3 regions of the Megasphaera sp. UPII 135-E genome follow, and region 1 is predicted to be linked to each of the others. Evidence: riboswitches for the same ligand, from Rfam matches in the RefSeq annotation. Region 1 holds a riboswitch; each other region holds the start of a gene.

The links. A riboswitch is a leader RNA that binds a small molecule or an ion and turns the genes downstream of it on or off. The one in region 1 is predicted to bind S-adenosylmethionine.
Region 2: it holds a riboswitch for S-adenosylmethionine, as region 1 does, so the genes downstream of both, HMPREF1040_RS00710 (MetQ/NlpA family ABC transporter substrate-binding protein) here and HMPREF1040_RS00100 (MetQ/NlpA family ABC transporter substrate-binding protein) in region 1, are expected to answer to the same signal.
Region 3: it holds a riboswitch for S-adenosylmethionine, as region 1 does, so the genes downstream of both, metK (methionine adenosyltransferase) here and HMPREF1040_RS00100 (MetQ/NlpA family ABC transporter substrate-binding protein) in region 1, are expected to answer to the same signal.

What each region holds. Positions count from the first base shown of each region.
Region 1 covers NZ_AFUG01000003.1:3,588-14,721, reverse strand. Annotated here, with positions in the region: gene HMPREF1040_RS00130 (cation diffusion facilitator family transporter) at 1-297, shown strand, start outside; gene HMPREF1040_RS00125 (DNA polymerase III subunit alpha) at 303-3,806, opposite strand; tRNA gene HMPREF1040_RS00120 (tRNA-Pro) at 3,944-4,020, shown strand; gene HMPREF1040_RS00115 (tryptophan transporter) at 4,068-5,558, opposite strand; gene HMPREF1040_RS00110 (energy-coupling factor transporter transmembrane protein EcfT) at 5,570-6,253, opposite strand; gene HMPREF1040_RS00105 (energy-coupling factor ABC transporter ATP-binding protein) at 6,253-7,065, opposite strand; SAM riboswitch class I at 7,501-7,596, shown strand; gene HMPREF1040_RS00100 (MetQ/NlpA family ABC transporter substrate-binding protein) at 7,680-8,507, shown strand; gene metF (methylenetetrahydrofolate reductase [NAD(P)H]) at 8,569-9,414, shown strand; gene HMPREF1040_RS00090 (YadA-like family protein) at 9,506-11,134, opposite strand, start outside.
Region 2 covers NZ_AFUG01000006.1:20,072-31,205, forward strand. Annotated here, with positions in the region: gene eno (phosphopyruvate hydratase) at 1-36, opposite strand, end outside; gene HMPREF1040_RS00695 (CpXC domain-containing protein) at 110-886, opposite strand; gene HMPREF1040_RS00700 (MFS transporter) at 1,096-2,433, shown strand; gene HMPREF1040_RS00705 (hypothetical protein) at 2,498-2,926, shown strand; SAM riboswitch class I at 3,002-3,105, shown strand; gene HMPREF1040_RS00710 (MetQ/NlpA family ABC transporter substrate-binding protein) at 3,173-3,979, shown strand; gene trxA (thioredoxin) at 4,099-4,404, shown strand; gene HMPREF1040_RS00720 (flavodoxin) at 4,505-4,918, opposite strand; gene HMPREF1040_RS00725 (DUF3793 family protein) at 4,933-5,490, opposite strand; gene HMPREF1040_RS00730 (NusG domain II-containing protein) at 5,811-6,197, shown strand; gene HMPREF1040_RS00735 (Gx transporter family protein) at 6,210-6,734, shown strand; gene HMPREF1040_RS00740 (TonB-dependent siderophore receptor) at 6,850-11,134, opposite strand, start outside.
Region 3 covers NZ_AFUG01000032.1:4,009-15,142, forward strand. Annotated here, with positions in the region: gene remA (extracellular matrix/biofilm regulator RemA) at 1-75, shown strand, start outside; gene gmk (guanylate kinase) at 89-700, shown strand; gene rpoZ (DNA-directed RNA polymerase subunit omega) at 716-925, shown strand; partial or broken gene coaBC (bifunctional phosphopantothenoylcysteine decarboxylase/phosphopantothenate--cysteine ligase CoaBC) at 939-2,149, shown strand; SAM riboswitch class I at 2,224-2,323, shown strand; gene metK (methionine adenosyltransferase) at 2,370-3,560, shown strand; gene priA (primosomal protein N') at 3,667-6,021, shown strand; gene thrC (threonine synthase) at 6,151-7,665, shown strand; gene HMPREF1040_RS04410 (DMT family transporter) at 7,658-8,518, shown strand; gene HMPREF1040_RS04415 (TVP38/TMEM64 family protein) at 8,546-9,226, shown strand; gene HMPREF1040_RS04420 (C-GCAxxG-C-C family (seleno)protein) at 9,248-9,691, shown strand; gene HMPREF1040_RS04425 (C69 family dipeptidase) at 9,779-11,134, shown strand, end outside.

The sequences.
Region 1 (11,134 bases):
GACAAAATTATCACTCGCGTGCGACATACCTTAGACCAAATTATTCAATCACAATTTCCTCATTACGAAAGTCATCACCTTCGTATTACCGCTGGCATGACAAGATTAAATATCATTTGTGACCTCTATGTTCCGCCACACGAACTAGAAAAAACACCTTTATCAACAATTCTGGATACCCTTAATAAGGCTATTAAACAGCAAAACCCACATTACCATGTATATATCAGTACCGTCTATGAGTTACCAAAAGGACCAAAAAGCAAAGTCCTTTCCGGTCCCTTTCTCCCCTCATAAAACAATTACTGTAATACCACCGATGTTTCATCTAACAACGCAACTAACGCTTGACGTAAAGATACCGTCGGCGTAACCCAATACACGGAAGAAGCAATGATCGTTTTCTTACTCCCGACTAAATAAAAATACACTTTTACCGTTCCCGGATGTTGCTGTAAAACCCTAAGAATTTTATCACTTAATGAAGATTGTTCTAATTCCGCCGGAATTTTAAGGAATAATTTTTCACCTACTTCGCCCGTTTCCGTACGCCACACTTCTTGCTGCCGTTCCACCTTGCTAGATGCTTGTTTGCGTTCCTCTGCATATACTTGCTCCTGTTGTGCTAAAGGCACCAAAGAATTAGCTAACATTTGCACCGAATTATCAGCTACATCGACACTCCCACGAATAGCTACCGCCTGATCCTCTACCAAGATACCTGCACATTGACGATACACTTTAGGAAAAACAACAACGGTCATACTATGTGTATAATCTTCAACCGTCAAAATAGCCATCATCTCATTTCGTTTCGTCATCACTTGCCTTTTTGTCGTAATTAATCCACCACAAACAATTTCTTTACCGTCATACGAAGACGCCTCTTCTCCATATAATCGTGAAAACGGAACCAATGTTTTCATGATTTTTTCATACCGATTCAACGGATGTCCACTAAAATAAAATCCATCGTATTCTTTTTCCATCGCCAATATCTCTTCCATGGAAAACTCATCAATCGTTGGATACGTAAGTTCCAATACAGATGCTTCCGCATTGTCTTCCTCACCAAAGTCAAATAAGTCTAATTGCCCGGAATCGCGATCTTTTTGCTTTGATGCCCCCATCGCCATCGCTTGATCCAATACATATAATAATTGTGAACGATATTTTCCAAACGAATCCATCGCGCCACAACGAATCAAACTTTCGAGGGCACGCCGATTGACCACATGATTATCAACACGGCTACAAAAATCACTTAACGATAAAAAAGGTCCCCCCTTATCTCGCTCACGCACAATCAAATCAATAGCATTTTCCCCTACATTTTTCACGCCGGATAAACCAAAACGAATGCTCCCATCAACAACAGAAAACGTAGAAACACTCGCATTAACATCAGGACATAAAACAGGTACGCCATGGTGACGACATTCACCTATATAATAACTAATTTTAGACACATCATTGATCATGCTCGTCATCGTCGCAGCCATTAATTCTGCTCGATAATGAGCCTTTAAATACGCCGTTTGCCAAGCTACATACGCATATGCTGCCGAATGTGATTTATTAAACCCATATCCCGCAAAATACACCAGTAAATCAAATACCTTATTAGCAATTTCGTCATCAATATGATTGGTCCTCGTTCCCTGTAAAAAACTTTCACGCTGTGCTTTTAAAATACTTTCTTTCTTTTTCCCCATGGCACGCCGCAATAAATCCGCTTGCCCTAACGAAAAGCCTCCCATAGATGAGGCAATTTGCATAACTTGCTCTTGATATAAAATAACCCCATACGTGTCCTTTAAAATCGGTTCCAAAAGAGGATGTAAATACGTTACTTCTGTTTCTCCGTGACTCCGTTTAATAAAATCTTCGACCATACCACTACCTAACGGGCCTGGTCTATATAAAGCAACCAAAGGAATCATATCCTCAAAATGCTTCGGTGCCAACTCTTTAACTAAAGCCGTAATACCATCCGACTCCATTTGAAAAACACCAGCCGTATCACCCGCGGTTAATAATTGACAAGTCGCTGGATCATCTAAAGGAATATTATTGATATCAATATCGACATGATGATTTTCTTTAATAAGCCGCAACGTATCGCTAATAACCGTCAATGTACGCAAACCTAAAAAATCCATTTTAAGCAGCCCTTGCTCTTCAATTAAATCCTTATCATATTGTGTCGTTAAATACCCTTCTTTCGTATATTGCAACGGCACATAATCATCAATAGGGGCCGCTGAAATAACGACTCCCGCTGCATGTGTCGATGGATGCCGTACCAACCCTTCCAATGATTTACCTAACTCAATCCAACGGTGAACCTGTTCATTACTTGTATAAACAGCTTTAAAATCAGCACTTGTTTCTAACGCTTTTTGCAACGTAATACCCAGCTCATTAGGAATCATTTTAACGACACGATTCACTTCACTAAGGGAAATATCCAATACTCTTCCCACATCACGCATAACCGCCTTAGCTGCTAATGTACCAAACGTAATAATCTGAGAAACATGATCTTTACCATATTTTTCAGTGACATAATCAATAATACGGCTTCTATTTTCATAACAAAAATCCATATCAATATCAGGCATCGTAACTCGTTCCGGATTTAAAAACCGTTCAAACAAGAGATCATATGCCAACGGATCTAACCCCGTAATCCCAAGCAAATATGCAACTACCGAACCTGCTGCCGAGCCTCTTCCAGGACCAACCGCAATCTGATGATCACGAGCAAATTTCACATAATCCCAAACAATCAAAAAATACGAAGGAAATCCCATTTTAGAAATAACATCCAACTCATATGCCAACCGTTGCCGCACTTTCTCCGTAACGGGATGATATTTTTGCGTTAACGCCTCTTCACAAAGCTTTTGCAAATAAGACGCATCTGTTTCCCCCTCAGGCACAGGAAACGCTGGCAAATGACGTTGAGAAAAATCAATCTCCACATTACACTTCTCAGCAATTTCCAATGTCGTATCCAAGGCTTCGAGCATATCGGGAAACAACTCTGCCATTTCATCATATGACTTCATATAAAAAGAATCATTGGTAAATCGAAAATGATTCGGATTATTCAGCGTATCTCCCGTAGAAATACACAATTTAACCTCTTGAGCCGTTGCATCTTCCTTTTCCAAATAATGGTAATCATTTGTTGCCACCAATTTAAGCCCATATCGAGGTGCCCACTGTTTAAATGTGTCTCGTACAATCTTTTCTTCGGGTAACCCGTGATTATGCACTTCTAAATAAAAATCATCCTTACCAAAAATACCTACCAACCGCTCTAATGCTTTTATAGCACCTTCCTCATCATGATTTAAAATATCTTGTTGAATATGTCCTTCGATACACGCACTAAGAGCAATAACCCCTTCATGATATTGTTCCAACAACTCATAATCCACACGTGGCTTGTGGTAATTATTAACACCCTCCGTATATCCCTTAGAAACAATCTTCACCAAATTATGATATCCCTGCGTTGTTTTTGCTAATAAAATAAGATGGCATAACCGTTCCCTTGTCTTTTTTTCAAAACGACTACCACGGGTCATATAAATTTCACACCCAATAATCGGTTTAATGCCTTGTGCTTTTGCCTCTTTATATAAATGCATTGCCCCATATAAATTCCCATGATCCGTAATCGCAATAGCTGGCATATTCATATTCTTTGCCATTTGTACCATACGGGGAATTCGACATAAACCATCCAATAAACTATATTGTGTATGCACATGTAAATGGACAAATGGTTTCATTCTCATTCCTCTTTTCTTCATATACCTATTCATTATTTATTATACCACAGGAACATCTATTTTATTGCAAATCATATTCACCTTATAGTCCCCCTCATTGACAAATATACATGTATTTGGTAATATAATGAAGTCAACGGGACGTGGCGCAGCTTGGTAGCGCGCTTCCTTGGGGTGGAAGAGGTCGCGAGTTCAAATCTCGCCGTTCCGACCAAAAAAAGGTTCGTAACATAGTTACGAACCTTTTTTTTATACCCGTTATTACGATACTTGCTTTTTTTGCCTATACAATTGTTGTAATGCTTCTTCTCCCGCTTCAATAGAAATAAACGGATTATCAAAAATCACGCCCAATTTTTCTAATTCAAAACGGCACGTCACAATAGGTGGAATCGCAATATCATAAACCTTATGCCTATACATATAACGTAATGTCTGCTCTACCGTGCCATCACTCACAACACGCCCCTTATCCAATAAAACCAATCGATTAGCATAAGGTAATACACTATTTAAATCTTGTTCAACAACAATAATCGTATGTCCATAAGTCACATTTAACGTATGTAACAATTCATAAAAAGCCTTCGTCCCTTCCGGATCTAACGCCGATGTCGGTTCATCTAACACGAGAATTTCCGGATTCAATGCCAAAATACTAGCAATAACTAAACGTTGCCGTTGTCCCCCTGAAAGATTAGCCAATGTACGTTTACGATATCCCGACAACTGTACCTTTTCTAACACATCATCAATAACCTGATTAATCTTATCGACAGCAACACCATGATTTTCTAACGAAAATGCAATTTCCTCTTCCACCGTCATTGCCACCAACTGACTATCATAATCATCTAACATATAGCCAACTTCACTTGATAATTTAGAAATTGTCGTCTGCGTTGTTGCCACGCCATCAACAAAGACCATCCCATGCATAACGCCCCCACAAAAATGGGGAATAGCCCCTGTCAACGCCTTGCATACAGAACTTTTACCACTTCCCGATGCACCCGTAAGAACCAAAAAATCACCTTTCTGAATAGTAAACTGCACATCTTGTAAAACGGGCGTTTTTTGACGATTATAAATATACGATACATGTTCTAGTGAAATAAGCCCCTCTTGTGTCGGTTTTAACACTAATTGACTATGATCAGATGCCTTCTTTTCGACCTGTGCCGTATCCAACAATCCCCGGGATACAAATAAGCGCAAGGCAGGAAAATATAATACTGGCGTAACTAACGCATTTAATACACCAACAATGGCAACTAAAGGAATCATCCCTGTAAAATATACAACCATAGGTAAATTCATCACAACTTTTAAAATAGAAACAAATACCAGGCCACTCATAAATGTACCAATAAAACCGCAAAGACTGGGCAATAACGATTTACCTTTAATTTGTGCATGCGGCAAACAATGAACTAAAAAGGTACACGTCAATGCCCCAACGGGTTCACTCAACAAATTGCCATAAGGAAATCCCGATTTAGACGTTAACATATTAATTAATGCAGCGACTAAACCAATACCTAATCCTTGTTTATATGAAGGACGCGTCAAACAAATAGCCACTCCATATGCAGCAGTAGACCAATTAGGCGTGACCCCACCAACGCTCGGTGAAACAAGATGCAAAATCGTTCCTACAGCTAATAATAACGTAGATATTGTAATCCACCGAAACTGACCACCTTGACGATGTTGAAATTCTAATGTTGCCATATCTTTTACTACTTGCATACCCTTTCCTCCTATACCTGTCCCTGCATACGTAGGTAAACCATCCCTACACTTACAGCTACCATCACAACCACTAATATATAATCCCGACTAGTCAATCTCACATTACTCATAAACTGATGTTCCGTACTGCCAAAGCCCCGCAACTCCAAGCTCAACGCCATTGTTTCTGCACGCCCTAGCGACTTTAATAACAACGGTTGTACTACACTCATATATTGAATTGACTTTTTAAACACATTTCCCGTAGATACCAATCCACGGCAAGACTGTGCTTCCTGTACATGCTTACTTTCCGCGATAAAATCAGGAACAAAACGAAGTGCCGCCGTAAACATAAAAGCATATTCATAAGGAATACGCAATTGCGTTACCAATGAAGCAGTCAAATCTTGTAAGCGTGTCGTTGTCAATAAAATAATAAAGATGATCGTCATCGCCAACATACGTAACCCCGTTACATAAGCAGATACCAACGAACCGCCACCTAAATATTGCACCCCCCCTAAAAAAACTGCAAAAATCACTAAACTAAATACGGCTTTTCCATTCTGTCGCAACTGTCCGCTAATAAGTAACAAAATAAGCTCTAAGATAACCCATCCCACAAGAGGCCCCGGCGTATGCATAACCAATGCACAAAAAGAAAAAGCAAACGTAGCAATTAACTTACTCAAAGGCACAAATCGTTTCATTACACATTACCTCCTATATATTGGCTCATCTTCGCGGTAAACTCCCGCATGGTCCTGCAATATCCCACCGCCGGCACCGCCAACGAAAGGCGAACGCAAGCAGGTCGCCGCAACCCCAACGAATACAACTCCTCACATGTCGTAAATAACGCTTCCGGCGTACCATCAAAACGGATCCCCCCAGCACCCAAAGCAATCACGCGCTGACAATATTCAGCAATAACATCCATATCATGCGTAATCAAAACAACCGTAATTCCCTGCTGATGTACCTTCTGCAACAATTCCATTAATCGCTTTGTCGATGCCCTATCCTGACCGCTTGTCGGTTCATCCAACACGACAAATTTCGTTTTCATCGCCAGTGCTGAAGCAATAGCAACCCGCTGTTTCTCACTGCGATTCAAATTCAGTGGATAGGCCTCGGCAACTTCAAAAAGTCCCGTTTCTCGTAACGCTTCAGCTACCCGTGTTTGTTGCTCTTCTTCCGTCAAATGAAGCTGTTTCACCCCATACGCAACTTCTTCACGTACAGTTGGTCGAAACATCTGCCGCTCAGGATTCTGAAACACATATCCAATAATACGGCTTCGCTCTGCTGGAGACCACGTAGTAATATTCTTCCCTTTGTAATATATAGACCCCTGTTGCGGTTTTTCTAATCCCATTAACAATCGTGTAATCGTTGTTTTACCACTACCATTTCTTCCACATAAAGCAATACATTCACCCTCATGAATTTGTAATTGTAAATTTGATAATACAGAGGCTCCTTTGTCATAAGCAAAAGAAATATTTCTCATTTCCAGCATCTCATTTTCTCCTTTCCATACAAAAAAAGCCTTTCATCCCTATTGGGACGAAAGACTCATCAACTTCCGCGGTACCACCCACATTAACGCCGTGCGTTCACTCTACATGTACGGCCGAAGCGATACACGGTTCTTTTTTAACGATGGAACAACACCGGCTCACCCTACTCCTACCGTTTCAGGCTGCATCTCTCGAATCCATTCCCCATACGGAGCAGGGCCGAACTTACACTACCATCGGCTCGCTGTACCCGTCACTGTATGTATACTCGTTTCGATCATCGACATACTATAATTGCTGTTGTTATTAGTATACGCAAAAAAAAATATTTGTCAAGTATTTTATATTATAAAAAACACAAACTTTTTTATCGATTTATCAATTGACAAATACACGTATAATGGTATAATAAATGCAACATCAAAATAGATACGCTTTTATCCAGAGTGGTGGAGGGACTGGCCCGATGAAACCCGGCAACCGATAACGACGGTGCTAATTCCTGCGGAAGAGATTCCGAGAGATAAATTACAGTTACCTCTTTCTCTTCACGGAAAGAGGATTTTTTTATTGGATAACAAAAGCGATCCCGATGAAAAAAGGAGGAAATATAATGAAAAAAAGAAATCGTTTTGCTACACTTGCAGCCACCGCACTCGTTGCCTTAGGATTGCTTGTATCTGGCTGTGGCGGTACAACCAATGAATCTACCGCTAAAGGAACCGTAACCGTAACCGTAGGTGCTACACCTGTACCACATGAAGAAATTTTAAAAGAAATTAAACCGTTACTCGAAAAAGAAGGAGTAAACTTAAAAATTGTAGAATTTACAGATTACGTAAAACCTAATTTATCCCTACAAGATAAGGAAATCGATGCTAATTTCTATCAACACACCCCTTATCTTGATAAATTTAATGAAGAACGTGGCACTACATTAAAAGCCGTTGCCAAAGTACATATCGAACCTATGGGTATCTATTCCCATAAAATAAAAGATTTAAAAGCCGTAACAGACAACAGCAAAATAGCTATTCCAAATGATCCCACAAACGGTGGTCGTTCGTTATTATTGCTCCAAAGTGCAGGCTTATTAAAATTAAAAAATGGTGGTTCTGTTACCTCGACCTTACAAGACATTGTCGAAAATCCACATCATTTAAAATTCGTTGAACTCGATGCAGCCCAAGTTCCACGTGCTATTGATGACGTGACCCTCGCTGTAATAAACACCAACTTTGCTATTCCCGTAGGCTTAAATCCATTAAAAGATGCGTTGTTCTTAGAACCAAAAGATTCGCCATACGCAAACATTTTAGTGGTTCGGAGCGGTGATGAAAATCGTCCAGAAATTCAAAAATTAATCAAGGCCTTACAATCCCCAGAAGTGAAAAAATTTATTGAAACGAAATATAAAGGCGCTATTCTGCCAAGCTTTTAATATCATCATAAAACAGGTACCTGTTAACGGTACCTGTTTATCATTACAAAGGAGTTTTACCATGTCAGTAAAAAATAAAACTACATTCTCACTTGAAGTCTTCCCTCCAAAAAAAGAAATGCCCCTCGCCTCCGTTTATCCCACCCTTACCGAATTAAGTGTACTACATCCTGATTTTATCAGTGTAACTTGCGGTGCTCAAGGAACGGGAAGTAATCGTACCGCCGAAATTGCAGCTACCATAAAAGAGCAATTTAATTTAGAACCCGTTGCCCATCTTCCGGGCATCTATCTGACAAAAGAAGAAGTGTGCAATACCCTCAAAGAATTGAAAAAACATCGTATTCATAAAATCCTCGCTTTACGCGGTGATATGACCCCGGAAAAAGAACCTGCCCATGACTTTGCTCACGCCAGTGATTTAATCCGCTTCATCAAAAAAGAATCCCCCGATTTTCATATTATCGGTGCTTGTTATCCTGAAGGACATGTTGAATCAAAACGTCCCGCCTTAGATATTATTCACTTAAAAGAAAAAGTAGATGCCGGGGCCTCTTCTCTCATTTCACAATTATTTTTTGATAACACCTTATTTTATCGCTTTTTAGAACGGTGTGAAATTGCATCCATTCATGTACCCATTGCCGCCGGTATCATGCCCGTAACCAATAAAAAACAAATTGAACGCATGGTATCCCTCTGTGGTGCTACCTTACCCCTACACTACCAACACCTCATCGCCAAATACGGCGATAATCCTGTTGCCATGCGTGATGCTGGCATCGCCTATGCTATCGCCCAAATTATTGATCTTTTAGCCCATGGCGTCGATGGCATTCATGTATATACCATGAATAATGCCTATATCGCTCAAAAAATAGCCGATGCCATTCGCACCTTATTATAAATCCTCAAAAAAAGGACAGGGAAGCATATCTCTTCCCTGTCCTTTTTGTCTACCCAAAAAGAGGCTCCATCGGAGCCTCTTTTATCACGCCTTACTTAACTTGTCTTGCCATATTGGTTTCATCCATTTGTTGTACTTTATGTTCCAATGCGACAATATGACGTTGCAACGTTTCGATAACACGATACAATTCTTGCGTAGTCGGTGTTGATGTTGCCATCTTTTCATGCACCGTTGCTGTGCCAACCTTAATGCTAACACCTACGTTATATGCCACTTCATCACCAACAGTACTCCCTGCACTGATGAGAATATCTCGTGTCGGACGATAGAATAAGCCCATAGCCATCGCATTTTCGCCCTTATATACACCAGTAGAAGCAGCTATGCTGAATTTAGCCGTACCATCATCAACAGGATGTAATCCTGCTAAGGCCGCCGCACGAGCGCCCACTTTCTTGACATCCTGCGCCACTTGCGTCACCCGCTTATCCAAGGCCGCAATCTTTGCCGTATTATCGGCAATCCGGCGACTGTTCGCCTGTACCTGCGCGTTTTCGGCCGGAGTCGGTACGGGCTGCCCCGACGAGGACCCCTTTAAGACCGAAGGATTCACCTGCCCGTCGGTAGTAAAAATAGGTTGTGCCAAATTTTCAACCAACTCTTCTTTATGCATGGCTTTCCGCAACGTATTGGTGTCTGCCAGCAACGCCTTATACTGCTGCTGCGCCGTCTTCGCCGTCTGTTTAGCCTGCAAATACTGCCGCCGCAGATTCATATCCACTTTATCCGGTGCCGTCGTAAGAACCGCCCCGACAGTACCGTACGAAGTACCGTTTTTTTGCAACGCCTGTTGTTGCTGCTGTGCCGTTGCCCGTAACGCTTCCAGATCTTTTTGCATGGCGCTTAACTTCGTATCATTGTCGCCGGTATATTCTTTTTTCTTTTCTGCCGGCGGCACGACCGGTTGCAAATCCTTAAACCCGTACTTTGCTTTTAATTCGCCGATCGCCTTTTGTTTCGCAGCCAACTGTTGCCGGGCCCGTTCCTGAAATTGTTTGGCATATTCGTAATACTGCTTATCTTCGGCCGAAGCTCCGGCTTTTTCCGCCTGTTCCTTCGCCTGTGCCGTTTCTTCCTCTTCCCACGCAACCAACGTTTTCAGAGACGGTTCATCCGTATTGATATACGTTTTATAATCCGCTTCCGCTTGCTGCCGTTCCTGTGCCGACGGCTGCGGATCCGTCTTCCCTCCCGATTCGCCGCCGGGCTGCCCCGGATCTACCTTCGGTTGAGGCGGCTTCGGTGCCGGCGGCGGGGTGACGGTACCGCTCGAATTCAACGCCTTTAACGCATCTTCCGCCTGTTGCAGCTGTGTATCCAAGACACCCGCTTCTTTCCGCTGCAACGCTTCCACATACGCTTGCCGTTCAGCTAATTTATTCTTCTGTTTAGCGTCTTCAAACGTCCACCAATGTCCAAGGTCCTTAGCATATGCATCGTTCTTTTCATCAAAATTAGCCGCATTTTGCTTAGCTTCTTTCAACTCGGCAATCTTCTTTTTCAACGCTGCCTCTTGGGCCTCTTTCGTCCGCGGATCCGCCGTAATACCTTTTTCTTTTGCATAGCTTTCTAAAGCCTTCTGTTTCGCTTCCATTACCGCTTTTGCATTCGCAATATATCCGTCGACATGAGCTTTTTCTTTTTCCCAATTCTGATA
Region 2 (11,134 bases), on a different contig from region 1:
CCGTCCTTTTATAGACTTAATACGTACCTCTTTCATGTATAATCCTCCTTTTACATTTACACTTTTCTTTATTATACAATGGAATATATTCAACTCCTACCATTATATACTACTTTTCTGCGACTGTAATGTCACATTGAAATATCTCCTGACCTATACAATGTATCCAATACCCAAGCAACTGAGCATATGTTCCCTTTGATCTTTCTGCCATCTGAATAGCACCTTCCAACATCTGATTAGCCCATGCAGTATCAAACCTCAAAAAGTGCCCTTTTTCTTGTTTCGTCTGTACGGTAATCCAAATGGGTTCAAATAAGTCTTGCGTCATTTGTTCTATCCGCTTACTAATCTTATAGACACAACCCGTATGCTTAGCTTGCTTATCTAAAAATACCAGCAACCGTTGATCCGTATCTCGCGAAATATGACATGCCGATAACGGATATTGTTCTTGCCTCCTAGGCGTTAATAAACGATATGCTCCCATTTTTAATAATTCATACGTTCTATCATCATACGGGGACTCCATTTCAATAATTTTTTCTCTTAACTCTCCCGCATTTTTCACTATACGACAAGTATAATCCGTCCATTTTCTTTCTCCCAAAAATTGTTTCGTCTGTTCGTCAATATTAGGTACCGCTGAAGTTAACCAAATCATACTTTTTCGTGTATCATCGATATATAAGCAAGGTATATCTAAATACAACTCACCATGACAAAACGGACAAATATGAAAAAAGAATGATTCGTCATTCAACACCTTATCATATATCTGCAAAGCCCCCTCCCGATGAATATGAGAAAAGCCAATAACCCCACTTTTATGCTGACAAGTAGGACACGTTATGACTACTTCTTGAATAATATACCCCATTTGCATCTATACCATATCCTCCCTATGTACGAATATGTTTGCCCAACAAGCTATTTTATATAATCTCTGACCATTATTATAGCATACAAATGAACGTCATAAAAAAACAGCTATTTTATATATATTTTTTTTGTTTATTTTATTACAATTTTATTTTATTTGTAACGGTAAATTTGTTATACTAAAAAAAAGATATATAGTGGAGGTGGGGTACCATGAGTGAAGAAAAACGTATATTTTTATCCATACGAATGATTAGTTTTTCTGGTTCATTAGTAACTACTGCATTAACAGTTGTCGCCCCCATTATAGGCATTTGTTTACACATTGAGACCGAACAAGTAAGCTGGATTTTAGCAGCAATTTTAATCCCTTCTGCTGCCCTTTTACTCCCCTTAGGTCGATTATCCGATCTATATGGTAGACAACGGCTCTATACGCATTCCCTGCTGATGTATGCATTAACATCAGCCCTTGCTGCATTTACCCCTAACCTAGCGTTTTTGCTATGTTGTTGTATTGGTCAAGGAATTGCCTTAGCTGGAATTTTTGTATCCTACATTCCCTTATTATTAGCCAATATTCCTTTCCGTGAACACGGAAAATATTTAGGGGCATGTGTATCCATGACCTATTTAGGACTAGCCCTAGGCCCTGTTATCGGTGGATTAATTGCCGATACTATTGGTTGGAGATATGTATTTATCTTTGCTGCCTTATTTTCATTAGGTGCTTATATTGTCATGTTACCCGTTCATCGTGAATGGTATTCTCCCACAGCACCTTTTGTAAATGCCATAAGTACACTCCTTGTCGTTCTAGGATTATTGTTCTTTTTAGGCGGTTTATCTCTATATGCGTCCCATCCCTATTATCTTCCTCTGGGATTTTTTCTCCTTATTGCTTTTATTCTACACGAATATCGATCCAAACATCCCCTATTACCACTCTTTCTATTTAAAAACAAACAATTTTCTTTTGCCAATATTACCGCCTTTATCCAATATAGTGCTACTTATGGCTTAACGTTTCTCCTCTCCTTGTATTTACAACTGATACACGATATTTCCCCCTCAACAACTGGACTAATTTTACTTATTCAACCTTTATTAATGAGCCTCTTCTCTACGCCAGCAGGAATCGCTTCTGATAAATACGGATGCCTTATCATATCAACATTAGGTATGATATTATCAACACTAGGATTACTTGGTTTCGCCTTTATTCCTCAATGCTCTATCCCTTTAATTATTATTTTTCTCTGCTTTACAGGTGCTGGCTCCGCCCTTTTTGGGGCTCCTAATAACAAAGCGATTATGCAAGCCGTATCACATGAACACCACAGTCTAGCTGCTAGTACCTTAGCATTATCAAGAACCGTAGGTCAATCGCTCAGTCTCGCTCTCGTAACGTATATATTAGCAGGTTTTGCCTTACAGACCACTAATAACGCCCTTGTCTTATCCGCAGCACTACATCTCTTATATATCCTATTTGCAGGATTATCACTATTGGGAACCATTATCTCCATGTACGTATTAGTTAAAAGATAACACTTACTTTTTTCTCTTTTTTTGATATACTATTACTATATATTCATCAGAAAGGAGATCTCCAATGAAAAAACAATTAATAACTGGAGCAATTGCATTATCCGTTATCACTTGTAGTGGTATCGCTACTACACAAGCTTTTAATTTTGGTTCCCTTTTAAAATTAGGCGGTGTTTCCGTTCTGGTAAATCGCTACGGCGAACAAATAAATACCGTCCTAAATAATGTATTAATTAAAACCGGTGCTGGCACCAATTATGCCACCAAAGTAGTTCCTGTCCTCAGTGTCGGTACGGGCAACTATATTGGTGCAGTTCAAGTAATTGGTCCCCAAAAGCAAGTACAAAAAGTAAAGGCCGTAGGTCAACTAGAGGCTAGCATAAATGGAATTGCTCGTGCTAATACCTATATTCCATTAGCTAGTACTAATATAACGAATCTCAGCCGTGTTGATGGCGTTGGAGTTTCTGCTGTCGTTGACTTGAAATTGTAACTAATTTGTATAAATTTATAAATTGACCTTATCACAAACCTATGATAAGATACAAAACAACAAAAGCATACCGTCTTTTCATCAAGAGCAGTTGAGGGATTGGCCCGATGAAACTGCAGCAACCCCCCTTTCCAACGGGATAGGTGCTAATTCCTACGGTGTATACCGGCAGATGAACGAATAACAAAAACCGTCATCTGTATGACGGTTTTTTGTTATTCATTTTATGCGAAAGGATTTGATTTTATGAACAAACTTATTCAAAAAATTGCCTCTACTATTTTAATTGCCGCTTGCTTATTAGCAGCTGGTTGTGGATCTCAAACCACCTCAACCAACGAAGTAAGTATTGGCGTTACGGCCGGTCCGCAAGCAGAAGTAATGGACGAAGTCGTAAAAGAAGCTGCAAAGCAAGGCATTAAAATCAAAGTCGTAGAATTTAATGACTATGTACAACCGAATAAAGCTTTAGCCGAAAAAGATATTAATATGAACTCTATGCAACATCAACCATATTTAAATAATGTCATCAAAAAAGAAGGACTTCCCCTTGTTTCTATTGGCAAGACCATCATTTTACCCATGGCCGTCTATTCTCACACTTATAAAAAGATAGCCGATATAGCTCCTGGAACAAAAGTTGCTATACCTAATGATCCAACAAACGGTGCACGTGCTTTATTACTATTACAAAAAGCAGGCTTAATTACCTTAAAAAATGGGAATGATATATCCGCTTCTGTACGGGATGTTGTGAAAAATCCGAAAAATTTAAAATTTATTGAATTAGACGCAGCACAAATTCCTCGTTCCCTCGATGACACAGGTATTGCTTGCATTAATACAAACTATGCTATTCCAGCTGGATTAAATCCACAAAAAGATTCACTCCTCATAGAAAGTAAAGATTCTCCCTATGCAAATGTATTTGCCGTTCATACGGGCGATGAAACAAACGAAACCTATAAAAAGATTGTTTCAATTTATCAATCTGAACCAATTCGTAAATTTATCAACAATCAGTTCAAAGGTGCTGTTCTCCCCGCTTTTTAATCAATCTATACAAGTATAATCAATGACATTCAAAAAAGACAAACGTTCACTTTTATGATATACTAATTACATTAACAACATAATAGCTGTTAATGATCGATAGATAAGGAGTGAATAGGATGAACATTATAAATGCTACAACAGAAAATTTTGATCAACTTGTTTTACAAAGCAAAGGCTCCGTGATTGTTGACTTTTGGGCTACCTGGTGTGGTCATTGTACCACCATGCTCCCCATTGTAGAATCTATCATAGCGGATCATCCTGAAGTTACGCTAGTAAAAGTAAATGTAGATGAACAACCCGCCTTGGCAATGCGATATGAAGTGAATGTAATTCCCACGTTATTATTTGTAAAAGATGGGTCTATACAACATACCACAATCGGAGATCAAACAAAAGAATACTTAGAATCACTATTATAAAAAAGAAATAAAAAAAAGAAACAGTATCGAAAAGATACTGTTTCTTTTTATATATATATGTGTTAGAGAGGTATGAATCAACCATTTTCAACGCTATTTATTATGCTTGTGCAGCAGCTTTGCCCAATGCTTCGCATTCTTCTGAATTATTCGGTGTTTCATTAACAATAGCTGTACCGATAACCGTAGCACCTGCATCTTTTACACGTTGTTCCCATGCATCCATCCATTCGCCAGTACCCCAGCCATAAGAGCCAAATAAGCCTACTTTTTTACCGCTTAATTTGGGTAATAAATCAGCAACAAACGGTTCTACTACAGTTTCTTCTAATTCTTCTGCTCCCATTGCAGGGCAGCCTAATAAGATAACATCTTTAGATGCTACGGTATCAACATCCGTGTCATCAAACAAAACTGATTCAACTTCTGCACCTGCTGCTTTTGCTGCTGCTTCAATTTCTTGGGCCATTGCTTCCGTGTTACCAGTGCCACTCCAATATACGATTTCTACCATAACAAAATTCCTCCTTACGCTACAATGAGCGATTCTAATGATGTCCCCACAGCAAGCTGCCTACTATAGGTTCGACGACAACATTCAAACTTACGGAACAGTTGCATTGCCTTTTCCGTATCACCATAAACTTTCCATTCTCCACATAATTTAGCATGACAACCTCTGTGTTGAATAAAACCACAAACATCATCTAAAGGATAGCCTAGAAACAAGCCTAATTCATGAGGAAAACAATCACCTACAGCAAACCGTTCTGACAAATGCTCCAACATATCTGCTAAGGGAATACCTGGAGTATACCCATAAGCTTGCAAAAAACATTGAACTGCGTTTTCTTGCAAATGCTGCTGTACCATACATGGTCTATATACATATAACAACGTGCGTTGTGGACAACCAAACAAAATCTTAAAATGAAGTTGTTTTTCATTGAATTTTAGATTATACTGCTCAATGATAGCGGTATAATCCTTTTCTTTAGGACAACAGGGGAGACACAATAAAGTACCCATTTTTAATCCTGCTAAGGTCGCAGAACAATAAGAAATGAAGAAATTATCTAATTCCATATACTTTCTCTCCTCTCATGACCTAAAGATAATATACCAATAATGTAAATCATTGTCAATACATGGTATCTTGCAAAAAAAATATTCCCTCTAATTCAGTCAATCACGCTAAATAAAATAAGTTTTATTTCTCTATATTAAAAATATTTTACATATAATACCTTTGTTTACATGCTTATTTTTTCTTCTCCCTTCCTAATAAGGGTAGATTTTCCAAAATGGAATCAAGTATAATAAAAACATATAATGCTATTATTGATTATATATCTTATTTAAAAGTACACCTATACGCTGTATCTACCTACTAAAAGGAGTTTGTTATGCCAAAAAAATGGGATGTTATTCTAATTATTACCTTACTTTTGTTATCACTCATTCCGGAAGGAATATTCGTATTACAAAAAACGACCCATCCTGTACGCACGCATGCGGTCATCCATGTAGATGGAGCCATTTATAAAACCATTCCCCTAACGGGTCATAAAGGAACCTTTCTATTTACTATCCATACATCCAAAGGCTATAATACGGTTGTCGTAAAAAATGAATCAATCGGCATTACCAATGCTAATTGCCCTGATAAATTATGTGTCCATCAAGGATTTATTTCTCAAGTAGGTTCAACCACTGTTTGCTTACCTCATCGGGTATTAATTGAAATCAAATCAGATCAAACCACCACTCCCGATATTATTCCTGCACATTAGAGGTGATTATCCATGAACAATACCTTTCGCATTATTTTACTAGGAATATTTGTCGCACAATCATTAGTTTTATACATCATTGAAGGCTTTATCCCTATCCCCTTTATCGCACCTGGTGCAAAATTAGGCTTAGCCAACTTAATTACAATCATCGCTTTATATTCCTTACCTCGAAAAAAAGATGTCTTTTTTATCGTCCTATTACGAATTATTTTATCCGCAGCTTTTGCGGGTGGAATAAATACCTTATTATATAGTATTGCCGGTGGCGTATGTAGTCTTCTCAGTATGCTACTCTTACAAAAAACTCGCCTTTTTTCACTATTCGGTATTAGTGCAGCTGGAGGAATATTTCATAACGTGGGTCAAGTCATTGTAGCAGCTTGTATCGTAGAAAACATTCATATTTTTCTCTATTTACCCGTTTTATCACTTGCCGGTGCTGGTACCGGCATTCTCCTCGGTATCATCGCAACTTTTACCCTACAACATATAAAAAAATTGCCCTTAATAAAGCGCCTTCATACCTTATCTTAACTATTTGTTATATATAATAAAAAGAATGCTAACCCATATGGGTCAGCATTCTTTTTATTACAAACACAAAATCAATATACACCTAATACCTAAGAAACCTGCACACCATATTCATCTACAATCGATAGGTTACAGATAATCGCACATAATCTCCTAAAGAGAAATTTTCCGGCGTATACAGCGTATCCCGTTTTTGCAACCCTTTGGCGCCAAACGTATAGAACCCTTGCAACAACATCTTTTTCTTAGGTACATAGCTAAAACCAAACGTAAACGAACGAATACCGTCCAAATACCGATCGGGTACATCTGCTCCCGTGCCACCAAAGAAAGCACCATGAGCAAACGCCTTATAATCAAGATAAGCCTGCCAACTTCCCCGGCGTTCCGTATCCGCCCGGCCTATATCCAGCCGTACTACGCCGAAAGCGGGAGCCGTTCCCGTGTCGGTAGGCACACCGTACATATGACCGCCGTGGAAATATTTACCCAACGAAGAGAAATTCATACCATACTCAGCCGAAAAAGCGGCATGATTTCCTAACTTCGTCTGTATACCTAAGGCCAATACATTCACGCCATTCATATCGGTTCCCTGCACGGTCTTCGTATCACCTACTGAACGTACATGCCATACTTCCAACCCTACTGTCGGCGTGATCTGTTTCTTAATTTGTACAACCCCCGCTCTTTTGATAGCAGGGATTTGATCTTTTACCAGCAAGTATCCTTCTTGAATGATGGACTTGGGTCCTCCCGGCAGTGGCACAGGAGCCCCCTCCATAGGACCATAGCTGCCATCATGAAGCAGGTTTGAAAACAATTTAGAAACTGCACCGGCTCCGTTCCGCTCAGCATACCCCGGTGTTTTATCGTCCATAGCATACGCATGGTTTCCCACGTAAGCGGCAAAGAATTTATCCATCTGCTCTTCCTTCGTCAGCACTTCTCCCGTTCTTGCATTGATAAATTCAAATTTCGTCTTTTTTACATTTTTATAATAATCAACGATACCATCATAGATATCTTCCATCATAATCCGGATATTCTTTTCTTTCATCTGCTCTTCGATACTGAAATGTCTTTCCGGTACTTTAATGACTTGCCTGAAACCTGACCAATCCGCTCCCCATGAAGTCTTAGGCATCGGGTCCTGTACCACGGCCTCTCCATACCTTCTCTTCGTCCATTCATCTCCGACTTTTCTTTTCTCGTTTCTTTGGGAAGTGAAGGAATACCAATCTTCAATCGTCCCGTCAGGAAGCCGTACCTGGGCATCCGCATAAGCAAAAGGTCGATAAGGCCATTCTTTACCGAAACTCCCATGACTCATATTATACATCATTTGATCATAAGCAGACCGGTAAGGAAGTCCTGCACTTTCCATTTTCTGTTTTCTTGCCTCTGCATCGGGATAGTCAATCTTTTTCAGAATTCCTAATAATTCCCGGGCCACACTTAGTTTTTTCCGGGCAATTTCCACATCACTCAGATTGGGATCCCGGACCCATTCCCCTTTTTCATTTTTCACTTCACCGGCATGATTAAATTTCTCACGATAATTATATTTCCCTTCCGGCTCATAAGTCATTGGATAAATAAGTCCGGATTTTCTATCACTAAATCCATCATAAATACCAAACAGTTCGTTTGTCGTCGGAGCCCGGTGAATCACTTTTTTTTCTTTATGGTTATAAGCGCTGTCCGTCACCCCTGTCGTATGACTAAAGTCACCATATCCAATCCGGATCTGCCAACCATATTTTTTATCCGTATACACCAACCGTACGCCATCATATTCTTTATCAAACCAATACCCGGTAATGCCCAATTTTTCATGCAGTCTACCAAGAGTGAAGTCCCACTTATTGGTTTTGGCATTAATTTCCATATTTTCCAATCTTACATGGTTCAGCCCTTTTTCAGGAGCTACATTGTACTGACCATCTATCTTTCCCGTACTTCCTAATACGTTCATGCTCAGGGTGTCGCTCCATTTAGCAGCCAACCCCAAGCGCAGGCGCTGCTCAAACCCATGTCCCGGACGATCTGCATTATTTATGGCGGCTCCTTCTGTTGCTGATGTTTCTTTTGTATACCGCATGCCCGCCTTATTTTCACCACTGTATATATTGTCCCGGATCCGGTAATCGCCAGTGAGTTTAATGGCGCCCTTTTTGTCTGCTCCACTTTCATAGCGAGAGAGGAACCAGTACGGATCTCCCAACCAGGTTCCCAAAGAGAATCTGCTACCGTCGAAAAGATTTTCAAGACCATTTAATTTCATATTCATTCCCACACGGTACGACCGTTCCTGATAAGCACGGTCATCGTCCCTGTGGTTGAATATATTATCCACGCCCAGATATACCGAAGTATTTTTATTTAATTTCTGCTCCAGAAGGATATTCCAGATGCCGAACGTCTTTTCTTTATATTCCGCTTTCTTCTTGATGTAAATTCCATCAGCATTTTTTTGGTACCCCCCCTGTACATTCCCGGAATTGCTGTCCAGCATCCGGATATAGTAATCGGTCCATAAAGAAGCCCGGAAGCCGCTCTTATCATTTTTATAATTCAGGCTGAAATCAATCTTATGCACCGGTCTGTCAAGCAGACGGGAAGGCAAATCTTTGTCCGTCTTGTTTACCGCATGAAGCCAAGTATACCCCAAATTTGTACCCCAGTACTGATTCCATTTATGCTGTACTTCTGCTTCCAGTCCGGTGATTTCTGCCCGTCCAACATTCCGGAATGAATAGATGCGGTCGATAGATACAGGGACTGTATCATTATGAAAATTGAAATCAATATACTGTCCTGTAAAGTAAGGAGTCAGATAATCAGTAATCCGGTTATGGAAAACTCCGATACGGACATAGGTATTTTTATTTTCCCCTTCCAGTGATACATCGACATTAAAAGATTTTTCCGGCTTCAAACCGGGATTGCCAATCCAGTACCAGCCGGGATACTCCATACCGGAGCCGCCAAACATCTGCCAGCTGTAGTACAACTCATCCAGTCCTGGTTCCGCATAGCCGGTGCCAACATTCATTTTCAGACGGCGTTTTGACCGGATTTCGTAAACGCCTCCCAGATTCGCCGTGATGTGACTGCCAAAAAGGCTGCTGTTATCTATTCTTAAGACAGGTGTCAGACGGAATTTATTCGTTATCTGCCAGGAATCGGAAAGAAAAACATACTTTTTACGGATAGATGCTTCTCCAAGGGTAAGGACATTTTCTCTTTCTTTAAATATTTCACCAAACATCTTTCCATTATAAGTCAGTCCCGATGACCCATTAAAGTATCCGTCTACTGCATAATCCTCTGAAATTTGATTGTCACCATCCCCGATTTTCGTTGGATTCTGTTCCTTTAAAATTTTTTTAAATGCATCATTTTTTGCCAGAATGGCATTCCGCTTTTCTTCCAATTCTTTAGGTCCGGTATACTTCACAGTCTTCGTTTTAAAATCATATTGGCAATATGAATTATATTCTTCATAGATATTTTCTGCATTTTTATATTCTTCATATGTCATTGGTGGCAATTCTTTTAAGGAATCGGATCCATAATATTCTTTATTCTTGTCCCAGATAAATCCATCTTTTGTTTCTTTCAAAATGAACGCATGTACATGAGAATGAGGTTTATCATCTTTGCTGGCTGTATTATCCACGACCCAAAGCGATTTATCATAATCCCATGGATCAATTTTTTGTAAACGGGTATGGGGTGCTCTTTTCATGCGCGAGCCTTCGCCCTTTTCCCTGCTGTATCCGGCACCATAGGTCAAAAAATGGCTGTCATTCACAGCGGTATTGAAAAGAGTATCCACGGTCCAGCGGTTGTGTCTGACCCAGTCCACGCCTCCTAAATCATTCGCACCGGAATATTCATCATGACCATTGCCATAGTAGGTCAGCAATGTGATGTCATCTTCCTTCGACTTGCCATAGGAGAGGCTGATTTTCCAGTCCGTCTTTCCACTTTGTCCGGTATAGTCCATCCGGTACCGGTCTCTTTTTATTTTCCGCTTAAATATCTGCATCGGTTCAAAGAAGGACCCCAGTATATCCTCAGGATTGGCTGATTTATTTCTTCTTTCTACATCTTCTAAATCGGTCGTAATCTGAAAGGACAGTTTGTGATTTTTATTAAAATCATATTTTCCCTGAAAACTTACATTTTTCATTTCTCCATAATAGCGCAGCGATGGCCGGAAATCTTCAAACCAATTGATGCCTTTTTTATATTCTCTTCCTCCGGCGTTTACCGGGTCGATATCCCGTTTGGATGCGGTAACGGCCACCTTCAGTTTGCCGACCCGACCCGTATCCCCGCGAAAATAGTAATTCATCGGCAAAGAGGTGCCGCGAAAATCATTGCGATAG
Region 3 (11,134 bases), on a different contig from region 1:
ATTTTGTCGGCATTACAAGCAGAAACGATTTCGCATCGACTTGTTACAGTGGAGCCAGAAGATACAGTAGAATAAGGAGATGAAAGATATGGCAGATACGGGATTGCTGATCGTATTTTCAGGACCATCTGGTGCAGGTAAAGGAACGATTTGTGAAGCATTACGTAAAAATTTTCCTAATGTAAATTATTCGATTTCTATGACAACACGTCAACCACGGGTAGGAGAAAAAGATGGTGTCGATTATTATTTTACTTCGGCTAGTGAATTTGAAACATTATTAAAGAAGCAAGCTTTTTTAGAATATGCCAAGGTATATGATCATTATTATGGTACGCCTAAAGAACATGTATATGGACTATTAGCACAGGGAAAACATGTGTTATTGGAAATAGATATTCAAGGTGCGATGCAGGTTCGTGCACAATATCCAAATTGCGTTTGTATTTATATCGTACCACCTAGCCTTGATATATTAGCAAAACGTTTGCGTGAGCGCCATACAGATACAGAAGAAGTTATTTGTAAGAGGCTTCATAAAACGAAAGAAGAATTGCAGTGGATTTCTAAATATGATTATCTTATTATCAATAATGATTTATCTCAGGCTATCAAAGAAGCAATTGCTATTGTTCAGGCCGAGCAATGTAAGGTAATACGATTGCAAGAAAAAAGAGAAAAAATTTTAAATGCCTATTAAAACGGAGGAGATAATATGTTAATTAAGCCAAGTTTAGAAGATTTAATCAAAAAAGTAGATAGTAAATATACATTGGTAACCTTAGCCGCTAAGCGTGCACGGGAAATTACTAGTGGGGACACCCCGTTAGTGGATGTACCGACGAATAAGGTTGTTTCCCTGGCGATGGAAGAAATCAAAGAAGGTAAAATAACGTTTGAATCGCCCAAAAATAGTATCAAATAATCAGGAGGCAATCATGCTTTTAGAAAATAAACATGTTGTGTTAGCCGTTACTGGTGGAATTGCTGCATTTAAAGCAGCGAGTATTACTAGTTTGTTGCGTAAGCAAGGTGCAGAGGTAAAATGTATTATGACCGCACATGCAACGGAATTTATTACACCATTAACGTTGCGAGAAATTTCCGGCAATCCTGTCGCTACTTCGTTGTTTGGCGAAACGCCTGAATTTAATGTGGAACATATTTCGTTAGCACGGTGGGCTGATATAGTGGTGGTAGCGCCAGCTACGGCAAATATTATTGGTAAAATTGCAAACGGTATTGCTGACGATTTAGTGAGTACGGTTATTATGGCTACGCAAGCTCCCATATTATTGGTACCGGCAATGAATAGTAATATGTATGCTAATGAAATTGTGCAAGCTAATTTACAGCGTCTATCTCAGTATGGATATCTCAGCATGGAGCCAGATAGTGGTTACTTAGCATGTGGTATTGAAGGTAAGGGGAGAATGCCTGAACCAGTTGATATCATTAAAGAAATTGAATTTCAGCTTAGTCGCACGACTCGTTTTACGGGAAAAAAGTTATTGTTACAGCAGGGGGAACTAGAGAACCGTTGGATCCCGTGCGGTTTTTAGGTAATCATTCCAGCGGTCGCATGGGATTTGCTATTGCCAAAGCGGCAGCACTTACAGGTGCGGAAGTCATCTTAATAACGGGAGCAACGAATTTAGAAACACCGCGTGGGGTTTCTAAACGTATTGACGTGACAACGACACGCGAAATGAAGGACGCTGTTGACCAATTATATGATGACTGTGATATGGTTATTAAAGCAGCAGCTGTAGCTGATTATCGTGTTTCTTGTCCGGCAAAAAATAAAATAAAAAAAACAGACGATCGGTTAGAATTAAAATTAGAAAAAAATCCAGATATTTTGCATTCTTTAGGTGAGCGTAAGCACCAGCAAATCTTGGTGGGCTTTGCCGCAGAAACGACTAATATTGTAGAATATGGAATGGCAAAATTACAGAAAAAAAATTTAGACATGTTAGTTGCTAATGATGTCAGTGTGGAAGGTGCCGGTTTTCGTGGCGAAACGAATATTGCTACCTTGTTATTTGCTGATGGTACACAAGAAGCGTTGCCTAAAATGGATAAATTTGAATTAGCGACGATTATTATGGAACGAGCTATTTCTATTTGGGAAAAACGGCACGCTTAGGGTAAAGAAAAATTAAACTTACTATTGCATTATTTATAGGCATAGTATATACTTAATTTGTATAATGAAATATAGTTCCATCAAGAGTCGGCGGAGGGATTGGCCCTGTGATGCCGCAGCAACCTTCGATAGAAAGGTGCTAATTCCAACAGTTATACTACTGGAAGATGGGTATTGTTCCCCCTCTTACCAGAGGGGAATTTTTTTTAGGAGGAATAAAATGGCTAAAAATCGTGAATTTTTTACTTCTGAATCTGTAACGGAAGGCCATCCTGATAAAATGGCAGATCAAATTTCTGATGGCATTTTAGATGCGATTTTGGAAAAAGATCCACATGCTCGTGTAGCATGTGAAACAGTGTTAACAACAGGTCTTATTCATGTGGTAGGAGAAATTTCTACAAGTTGTTATGTTGATATTCCACGTATTATTCGTGATACTGTGCGTGATATTGGGTATACACGGGCAAAATATGGTTTTGATTGTGATACTTGTGGTATTCTTGTTTCATTAGATGAACAATCTGGCGATATTGCAATGGGTGTTGATGCTGCCAAAGAATATAAAGAAAGTAAGACAGATGAATTTGATGCTATTGGTGCAGGCGATCAGGGTATGATGTTTGGCTATGCTACAAATGAAACTGATGATTATATGCCTTTGCCTATTTCTTTAGCACATCGGTTATCTCGTCGATTAGCAGCAGTTCGTAAAAATAAAACCTTATCATATTTGCGTCCTGATGGCAAAACACAGGTTACTGTAGAATATGAAGACGGAAAACCTGTACATATTGATACGATTGTTATTTCGACACAACATAGTCCAGAAGTAACACGTGAACAAATTGAAAAAGATTTAATTGCGTATGTATTAAAACCAGAATTAACGGATGGGTTATTTGATGACAAAACCAAACTCTTTATTAATCCTACGGGTCGTTTTGTTATTGGTGGTCCACAAGGAGATTCAGGCTTAACCGGTCGTAAAATTATCGTAGATACGTATGGTGGTATGGCACGGCATGGAGGTGGTGCCTTCTCTGGTAAAGATCCTACAAAGGTAGACCGCTCCGCTGCATATGCGGCACGCTATGTTGCGAAAAATATTGTCGCTGCAGGTTTAGCGGATAAATGCGAAATACAATTGGCTTATGCGATTGGGGTTGCACGTCCTGTATCCATCCATGTAGATACATTTGGTACAGGTAAAGTGGATAACGAAACAATTGTACAGTTAATTGAAAAACATTTTGATTTGCGTCCAGCTGGCATTATTAAAATGTTAGATTTATTACGTCCTATTTATAAACAAACGGCTGCATATGGACATTTCGGACGGAATGATTTAGATTTACCATGGGAACGTACGGATAAAGCAGATGTGTTGCGTAAAGAAGCTGGTTTATAATTAAACGCATTGCTGATATATACTAGAGAATATAAAGTGAATATGATAAAATGAATAAGGGCTTGTATATCAAGCCCTTATCTTTATGTGCAGATGAGGCGACAATATGATTGCAGATATTATTATTAATACAACGGCTAAACAATTACAACAAACGTTTTCCTATCTCATACCTGAAGGATTGAATATTACTGTTGGTAGTCGTGTATTAATTCCTTTTGGATATCGAAAAGAAGAAGGTATTGTTATTTGCATTAGAGAAGCAAATGAGCGTGATTTTTCTTTTTCTTTAAAAGCAATATTAGAAGTATTATCACAGCAAAGTGGATTTCAAGAAGAAATGGTACAAACGGCACTTTGGATTCATTCGTATTATTTATGTACCATGGCTGATGCTTTTCGTCTATTTATGGTAGAAAAAAAGGGGATCACTCGTCAATCTTATCTTGTTGTGAACACGGGCATAACAGACCTTGATGTACATGATCAAAAAATTGTGCAGTCTATTTCTTCTTCTATGTGTTCGTATGAAAAAGCTATTTCTATTTTTGGTAAGCCCACAATAGAGCGGCTTATTAACCAACATATTATTCGTGTGCGAGCTACGATTAAAAATAATATTGTCGATAAACAAGAAACGATAGTACAGTGGGTACATGCGGATAATGAAGGTATATTAGTACGCCGGCCAAGGCAAAAGGCTTTATTGGCATATATGGAACAGCATAAAGAATGTACGTTAGAACAATTGTCACAGGATGGATTTCAGCGTCAACTGGTATTCGCATTATCTCAAACTGGGTGTATTGGTATCAGTAAACGGTTGAAGAAATCTAATTCAGCTGAGGGGATGTCATCTTTTTATTCACCATGGAAATTAACAAGTGAACAAGTGTCGGCAATACATACTGTACGCCAAGATATAGAGGGGAAAACCTACGTATTGCATGGGGTAACGGGTAGTGGAAAAACGGAAGTATATATTCAATTAACGGCAGATGTACTGGCTAAAGCAAAGCAAGTATTGGTCTTAGTTCCTGAAATCGCCTTAACGGGGCAAATGGTACAGCGCTTTTTAGCACGTTTTGGTGATGAAGTGGTCATTATGCATAGCAAATTGTCTAAGGGAGAACGCAAAGAAGCGTGGCTGCGAATGAAAGAAGGCTTGGCACATATTTGTATTGGTGCTCGCTCGGCGGTCTTTACGGGAGTCCAGCAATTAGGATTAGTTATTATAGATGAATGTCATGATACGTCTTATAAACAAGATGAAGCCCCACGGTATCATGCGGTTAAAGTTGCACAGAAACGTGCTGCCTATTATGGCTGTCCTGTTGTTTTGGGAAGTGCCACGCCGTTAATTACAGACTATTATCAAAGCTTGCAGGGAAAATATACTCTTTTATCATTATCGCAACGTGTGTCAGGAAGAAATTTACCATCAGTATGTGTAGTGGATATGCGCAGTGAGTTGGACATGGGAAATTATAGTGTCCTTTCATATACCCTCATGGATAAGTTAAAAAAGGCATTAGCTGCACATGAACAGGCGATTATTTTGTTAAATCGACGAGGATTTTCAACTTTTGTTATGTGTCGAAAATGTGGATTTGTCGTTATGTGCCAAACGTGTGAGGTGCCGATGGTATATCATAAAGACAATGAAGTATTACGTTGCCATTATTGTGAAGCCACGTCGCCTATCCCGCAGTGCTGCCCTCAATGCAATAGTAAATATATTAAATTTTTTGGTTCTGGTACAGAGAAAGTTGAAATGGAGCTGCATGAGTTATTTCCTACGGCTCGTGTCATGCGCTTGGATCAAGATACAACCGTATGCAAGCACCAAGGAGAAAATATTTTGGCAGCTTTTGGGCGAGGGGAAGCAGATATTTTATTAGGTACACAAATGGTTGCCAAAGGGCATGATTTCCCTAATGTAACTGTTGTAGGAATTTTGGCGGCAGATAGTCTATTAAATGTTCCTGCTTATTGGGCAGGAGAACGGACGTTCCAATTATTAACTCAAGCAGCAGGAAGGGCTGGCCGAGGAGATAAACCAGGAATAGTCGTCATGCAGACATATGCACCAGAACATTATGTGATTGAAAATGCAAAGAAACAAGATTATCTTTCTTTTTATAAGCAAGAAATTGAATATAGAAAAGCTTTTTTATATCCACCCTTTCATGATATGATCAAAATTTTAGTTCAAGATCAGCAGGAGTCTCGCGTATGGCAAACAGCAAATGCGTTATCGCAGCAATTGCAGCCGATAGTGAATCAACAAAAAGAGACAGAGTTGATTGGTCCTTTTGTTGATATAATTAAAAAAATACGAAATAAATATAGAGTTATTTTATTAATTAAGGGAAAAGATTTACAAGAAATAAAGGATTATATACGAACACAAAACATTTTACAACAACAAGGTGTTTTGATTGATGTAGATCCTCTTTAATATAGTGCTACAATATAATAGTGAAAATAAGGTCTTGTGTAGAGTAATAAAAAGAATAGCCTCATTTAAAAGAGGCTATTCTTATGTTATAATAAAAAATAAATTATTATAACATCTAGGAGGCTACTCATGAAATATAAAAGTACACGTTCATCAGTAACGGTAAATGCAATGGAGGCCTTATTGCATGGTTTAGCTATGGATGGGGGACTGTATGTACCAGAAACATTTCCTCAGGAAGTATTAGTCCATAAAGAATGGCAGGGGCTTTCTTATGAAGAGATAGCCACTTGTGTCTTGTCTTACTTTTTTTCAGAAATAGATAAAGATACGTTAGGTGCTATGATTCATAAAGCATATGGAAATGGCCGATTTGCAGCAGCAGAAGTAGTGCCGTTTCATTCATTAGATACAGATTTAACGGTGGCCGAATTATTTCACGGTCCCACCTTGGCTTTTAAGGATTTGGCGTTATCTTTATTTCCGCATTTACTGGTAGCTGCTAAAGAAAGAACTAATGAAAAAAAAGATATTTTAATCTTGACCGCTACTAGTGGAGATACAGGAAAAGCAGCATTAGAGGCGTTTAAAGATATTGAGGGCATTTCTATTATTGTATTCTATCCGCACGATGGTGTAAGTCCTATGCAGGCGTTGCAAATGCAAACACAAACAGGAAACAATGTTCACGTATTGGGATTACAAGGAAATTTTGATGAGGCACAAGCATTTGTCAAAGAAGTATTTACAGATTCGCAGGTACGGGAAAAAATAGCACAACGGGGTTATATTTTTTCTAGTGCCAATTCCATTAATATAGGTCGATTATTGCCGCAAATTGTATATTACGTATGGACGTATGCTCAATTAATAGAACGGGGGTGCATAACCCAGGGAGAAGCATTTAATGTTGTTGTTCCAACGGGGAATTTTGGCAATATTTTGGCTGCTTACATGGCAAAACGCATGGGGATACCTATTCACACCCTTCTTTGTGCATCAAATGAAAATCACATTTTAACTGATTTTCTTCAGATGGGAATTTATAATGAAAAACGTCCATTCTATAAAACGACTAGTCCTTCTATGGATATTGTTCGTTCAAGTAATTTAGAACGATTTTTATATTATGTGATGGGAGAAGATACTACTCATATGATTCGTTGGCAGGAACAAATACAGAATAATAAACAAGCAACCGTGCCTACGGAAATATTGCAACAAATTCAAAAGGAAATGCTAGGTGGATATGCAAGCGACGAAATAATTTTAGAAAGTATTCGTCACGTATATGATCGAGATGGTTATTTATTGGATCCGCATACGGCGGTGGGATATGCCGTATATCAAAAACATAAACGCAACCATTTGCTACCTTCAAGACATACGGTATTAATGGCTACGGCCCATCCATACAAATTTCCACTTACCGTGCATCAAGCATTAGGTTTGGCAAATACCACTGATCCATTTACGGCATTATTACAATTACAAGATATGACGGGAATCGCTATTCCTAGGGCACTTCATGAATTGTCCCATAAAAAACGTCGCTTTATGTCAGCGGTCAGTTCATCACAGTTAGAATCAGCTGTGTTAGAAGCGGCTGATTTTATGAAGAAGCGAAGTGATATGCATGAATAAAGGGGTTATATATATGATTTTATCGGCGCTTTCCTTTAGCATTCAAAATGTTATTGTGAAAGAGCTCGCGTATACGATGGGAACTGGAGAAATTGCTTTTTTCAGAGGACTATTTAGTGCCATTATTATTTTAGTAATGATGAAAGCACAGGGGATTCACTTTTCTAAAGAAGATAGAGGCACCTTGCTTTTTCGTGGTGTTATGGGTGGTTCCGGGATGATTTGTCTGTTCATTGCATTGGGGGGAATGCCCTTAGCAGATGTTTCCATTTTATCGCAATTGTCGGCGTTTTTTGTAATGATTTTTGCAGCTGTTTTTTTAAAAGAAATGATGCCGAAAAATAGTTTTATTCCATTGGTAGTAATTGTTATAGGGGCATGTATGGTTGTACGACCATGGAATTTTTCATCCTTTAATGTATATTCTATTTTTGTTTTAATTCAAGCTATTTGTGCAGCAGCTGCCTATACAACTATTAGTAAATTAACCGGATCAGGTAAACATCATCAATACGAAATTGTATTTTATTTTCTTGCTTGTGCTTGTTTGTCAGGAATTATCTTGATGGGAGGACATTTTCAAGTACCTACGGCGTGGGAATGGTTTTTATATATTGGATTAGGTGTTATTACGGTTATTGCTCAGGTGTTAATGACCGATGCATATGCTTGTGCGAATCCAGTTGTAGTTAGTTTTGTGGCTTATATTGCCGTATTTTTTAACGCTTTTTGGGGTTTTGCTATTTTTGATGAAGTGATGACAACCATGACCATTCTAGGGGGGATATGTATTGTTGGTGGCTCTATGTATTTAACAAAGTTAAAACATGATCGGTTAGCAAAAAAAACATAGACTAAGGGGTAAAAAACGGATAACTATATGATGAATACATCTTTTTTCAGGGAATCACATTTGAAATTAAGTCTATTTGCACTTCTGGGTTTATTATTAATAGGAATTCATTGGTATTTTCCTGATTTTTATGAAACTATATGGCATTTAGCTATTACGGGGAATATTGAGGGAACCGTAGAGTATATACATTCTTTTGGCGTTTGGGCGGTTGTTATTAGCAGCTTTATTACTATTTTTGTGACAATGGTAGGGGTATTGCCATCTATATTTATTTCTGCTGCAAACGGTGTGATTTTTGGCCTTGTAGGAGGTACGCTGATTTCTTGGCTATCAGAAACGATAGGAGTAACAATTAGTTTTATTTTAATGCGAACGTTATTTCATAGTACTGTCAAACAATGGATAACACATAAGCATCTTTTATTTAAATTAGATAAGTATAGTACTTTTTCTAACATGCTTTTAGCAAGAGCAATTCCCTATGCACCTAATGGAGTAGTTACGGCTTTAGGTGCAGTTAGTAGTTTGCGCTATAAAGAATATATAGCAGCATGTTTGATTGGAAAATTGCCATCGGTGGCATTTGAAGTGCTCGTGGGACATGATTTTATTTTATTCCGTAATCATGGCAGTCGTTTAGTAGTTACCTTATTAGGAATTTCCATTTGTTATGCTATTATTATTTATTTTCGACGTAGAAAATAATTGTAAAGGAGGTATATTATTATGAAAAAAGAATACGAATTAGCTAAAAAATATCATTTAGAAGGAAATAATTGTGTTGAATCTATTGTTAAGACTTGTAATGACAGTATGCAATTACAATTACCAGAGGAAGCCATTCGTATGGTATCTGGTTTAGGTGGTGGGTTGGGCCGTTCTGGCTGTGTATGCGGTGCATTAAGTGGCGCTTGTTTAGTATTGGGAGCATTAGTTGGTCGATTAGATCCAGCAGAAAAACCGCTACCGGAAGTCTATCAATATACGGGGGAATTTCATAATCGGTTTAAAAAACATTTTGGTACAACTTGTTGCCGTAGCTTGAATAAATTACAATTTGGGACCCCTGAATATCGCAAATATTGTATTAACATTACTGCAACAGCGGCAGATATGCTTTCTGATTTCATTGAAGAAAAGGGGTTGCAAAAAAAGAATAGCATAAAATAAACGTTACGTAATTGAAAAGAAGTTTCAATATATAGTGACAAATTGATTAATATACATTATGATAGTAGTAAAAAGGAGATGAATATAATGTCTGAATTTTCAAGTTGTACTACTATTTTAGTTGGGAAATACGCTTCGTTAGACGGATCTACGTTAGTAGCTCGTAATGAAGATGGGCACGATGAACCAGAACCGCAACAATTTGTCGTGGTTCAACCAGAAAATCAACCCAAAGTGTATTATACATTCAAGGGCAATGTAGAAATTCCATTACCGCCGAATCCTTTACGGTACACGGCTACACCAAATGCTATTTTAGAACATGGTATCTTTGGGGCATCTGGGATTAATAGTGCTAATGTTGCTATGTCAGCAACTGAAACGATTACAAGTAATCCGCGTGTTTTGGGAGCAGATCCGTATGTGGAAGCATCGTTGGGAGAAGCTGATTTATTAACTATTGTTTTGCCATATATCAAAACGCCGCGGGAAGGCGTCTTACGCATGGGACAATTATTAGAACAATATGGTACTTTTGAACCCAATGGTATGGTGTTTAGTAATGCCGATGAAATTTGGTATATGGAAACCTATGGTGGACACCATTGGGCAGCGATTCGTATTCCTGATGATTGTTATGTGGTAGCTCCGAATCGATTGAATATAGATGTATTTGATTTTGATAATCCTGATGTATTATATTGCAAAGATTTACCTGATTTTATTGAACGTAACCATTTAAATCCTGATTTTGATGAATTAAATTTGCGTCATACTTTGGGAAGTTCCGATTATAAAGATGTGCAATATAATAATCCGCGTGCTTGGTATGTACAAAAATATTTTTCGGATACAACACGTTCTTATCATGAAAAATATCCCTTTGTAGATGATCCTGATTGCCCAGATTTACCTTTTATTTGTTATCCTAAGCAAAAGATTTCTATTGAAGATATAAAATGGGCTCTTTCATCTCATTATGAAGGAACTCCGTATGATCCATATGGAACCGGTAGTGAAGCTGATAGGAAAAAATATCGTGCTATTGGATTAAATCGAAATATGGAAGTACATGTTTTACAAATGCGTCCGAATGTACCTGCTGATATTTCTGGTATTCAATGGGTAGGTATGGCTTCTAATCCATATAATTGTATGGTGCCTTTTTATACAGCTATTTCAGATACGCCTGCATCATATCGGGATACACCTATAAAATATGATCCTAATTATATGTATTGGTTAATTCAAACAATGGCAGTTATTGGCGACCGTAATTATACATTTTTCGGTACTCAGCATTATGATTTTGAAAAGAAGATGAGTGCGACGTTACGTCACATGCAACAGCAATATGATAAGGAATTTATACAAAAGAACTTAAGTGGTATGGATGCCGTTGAATTTTTAACAAAAGCGAATCAAGAAATGGCAGATGCATTA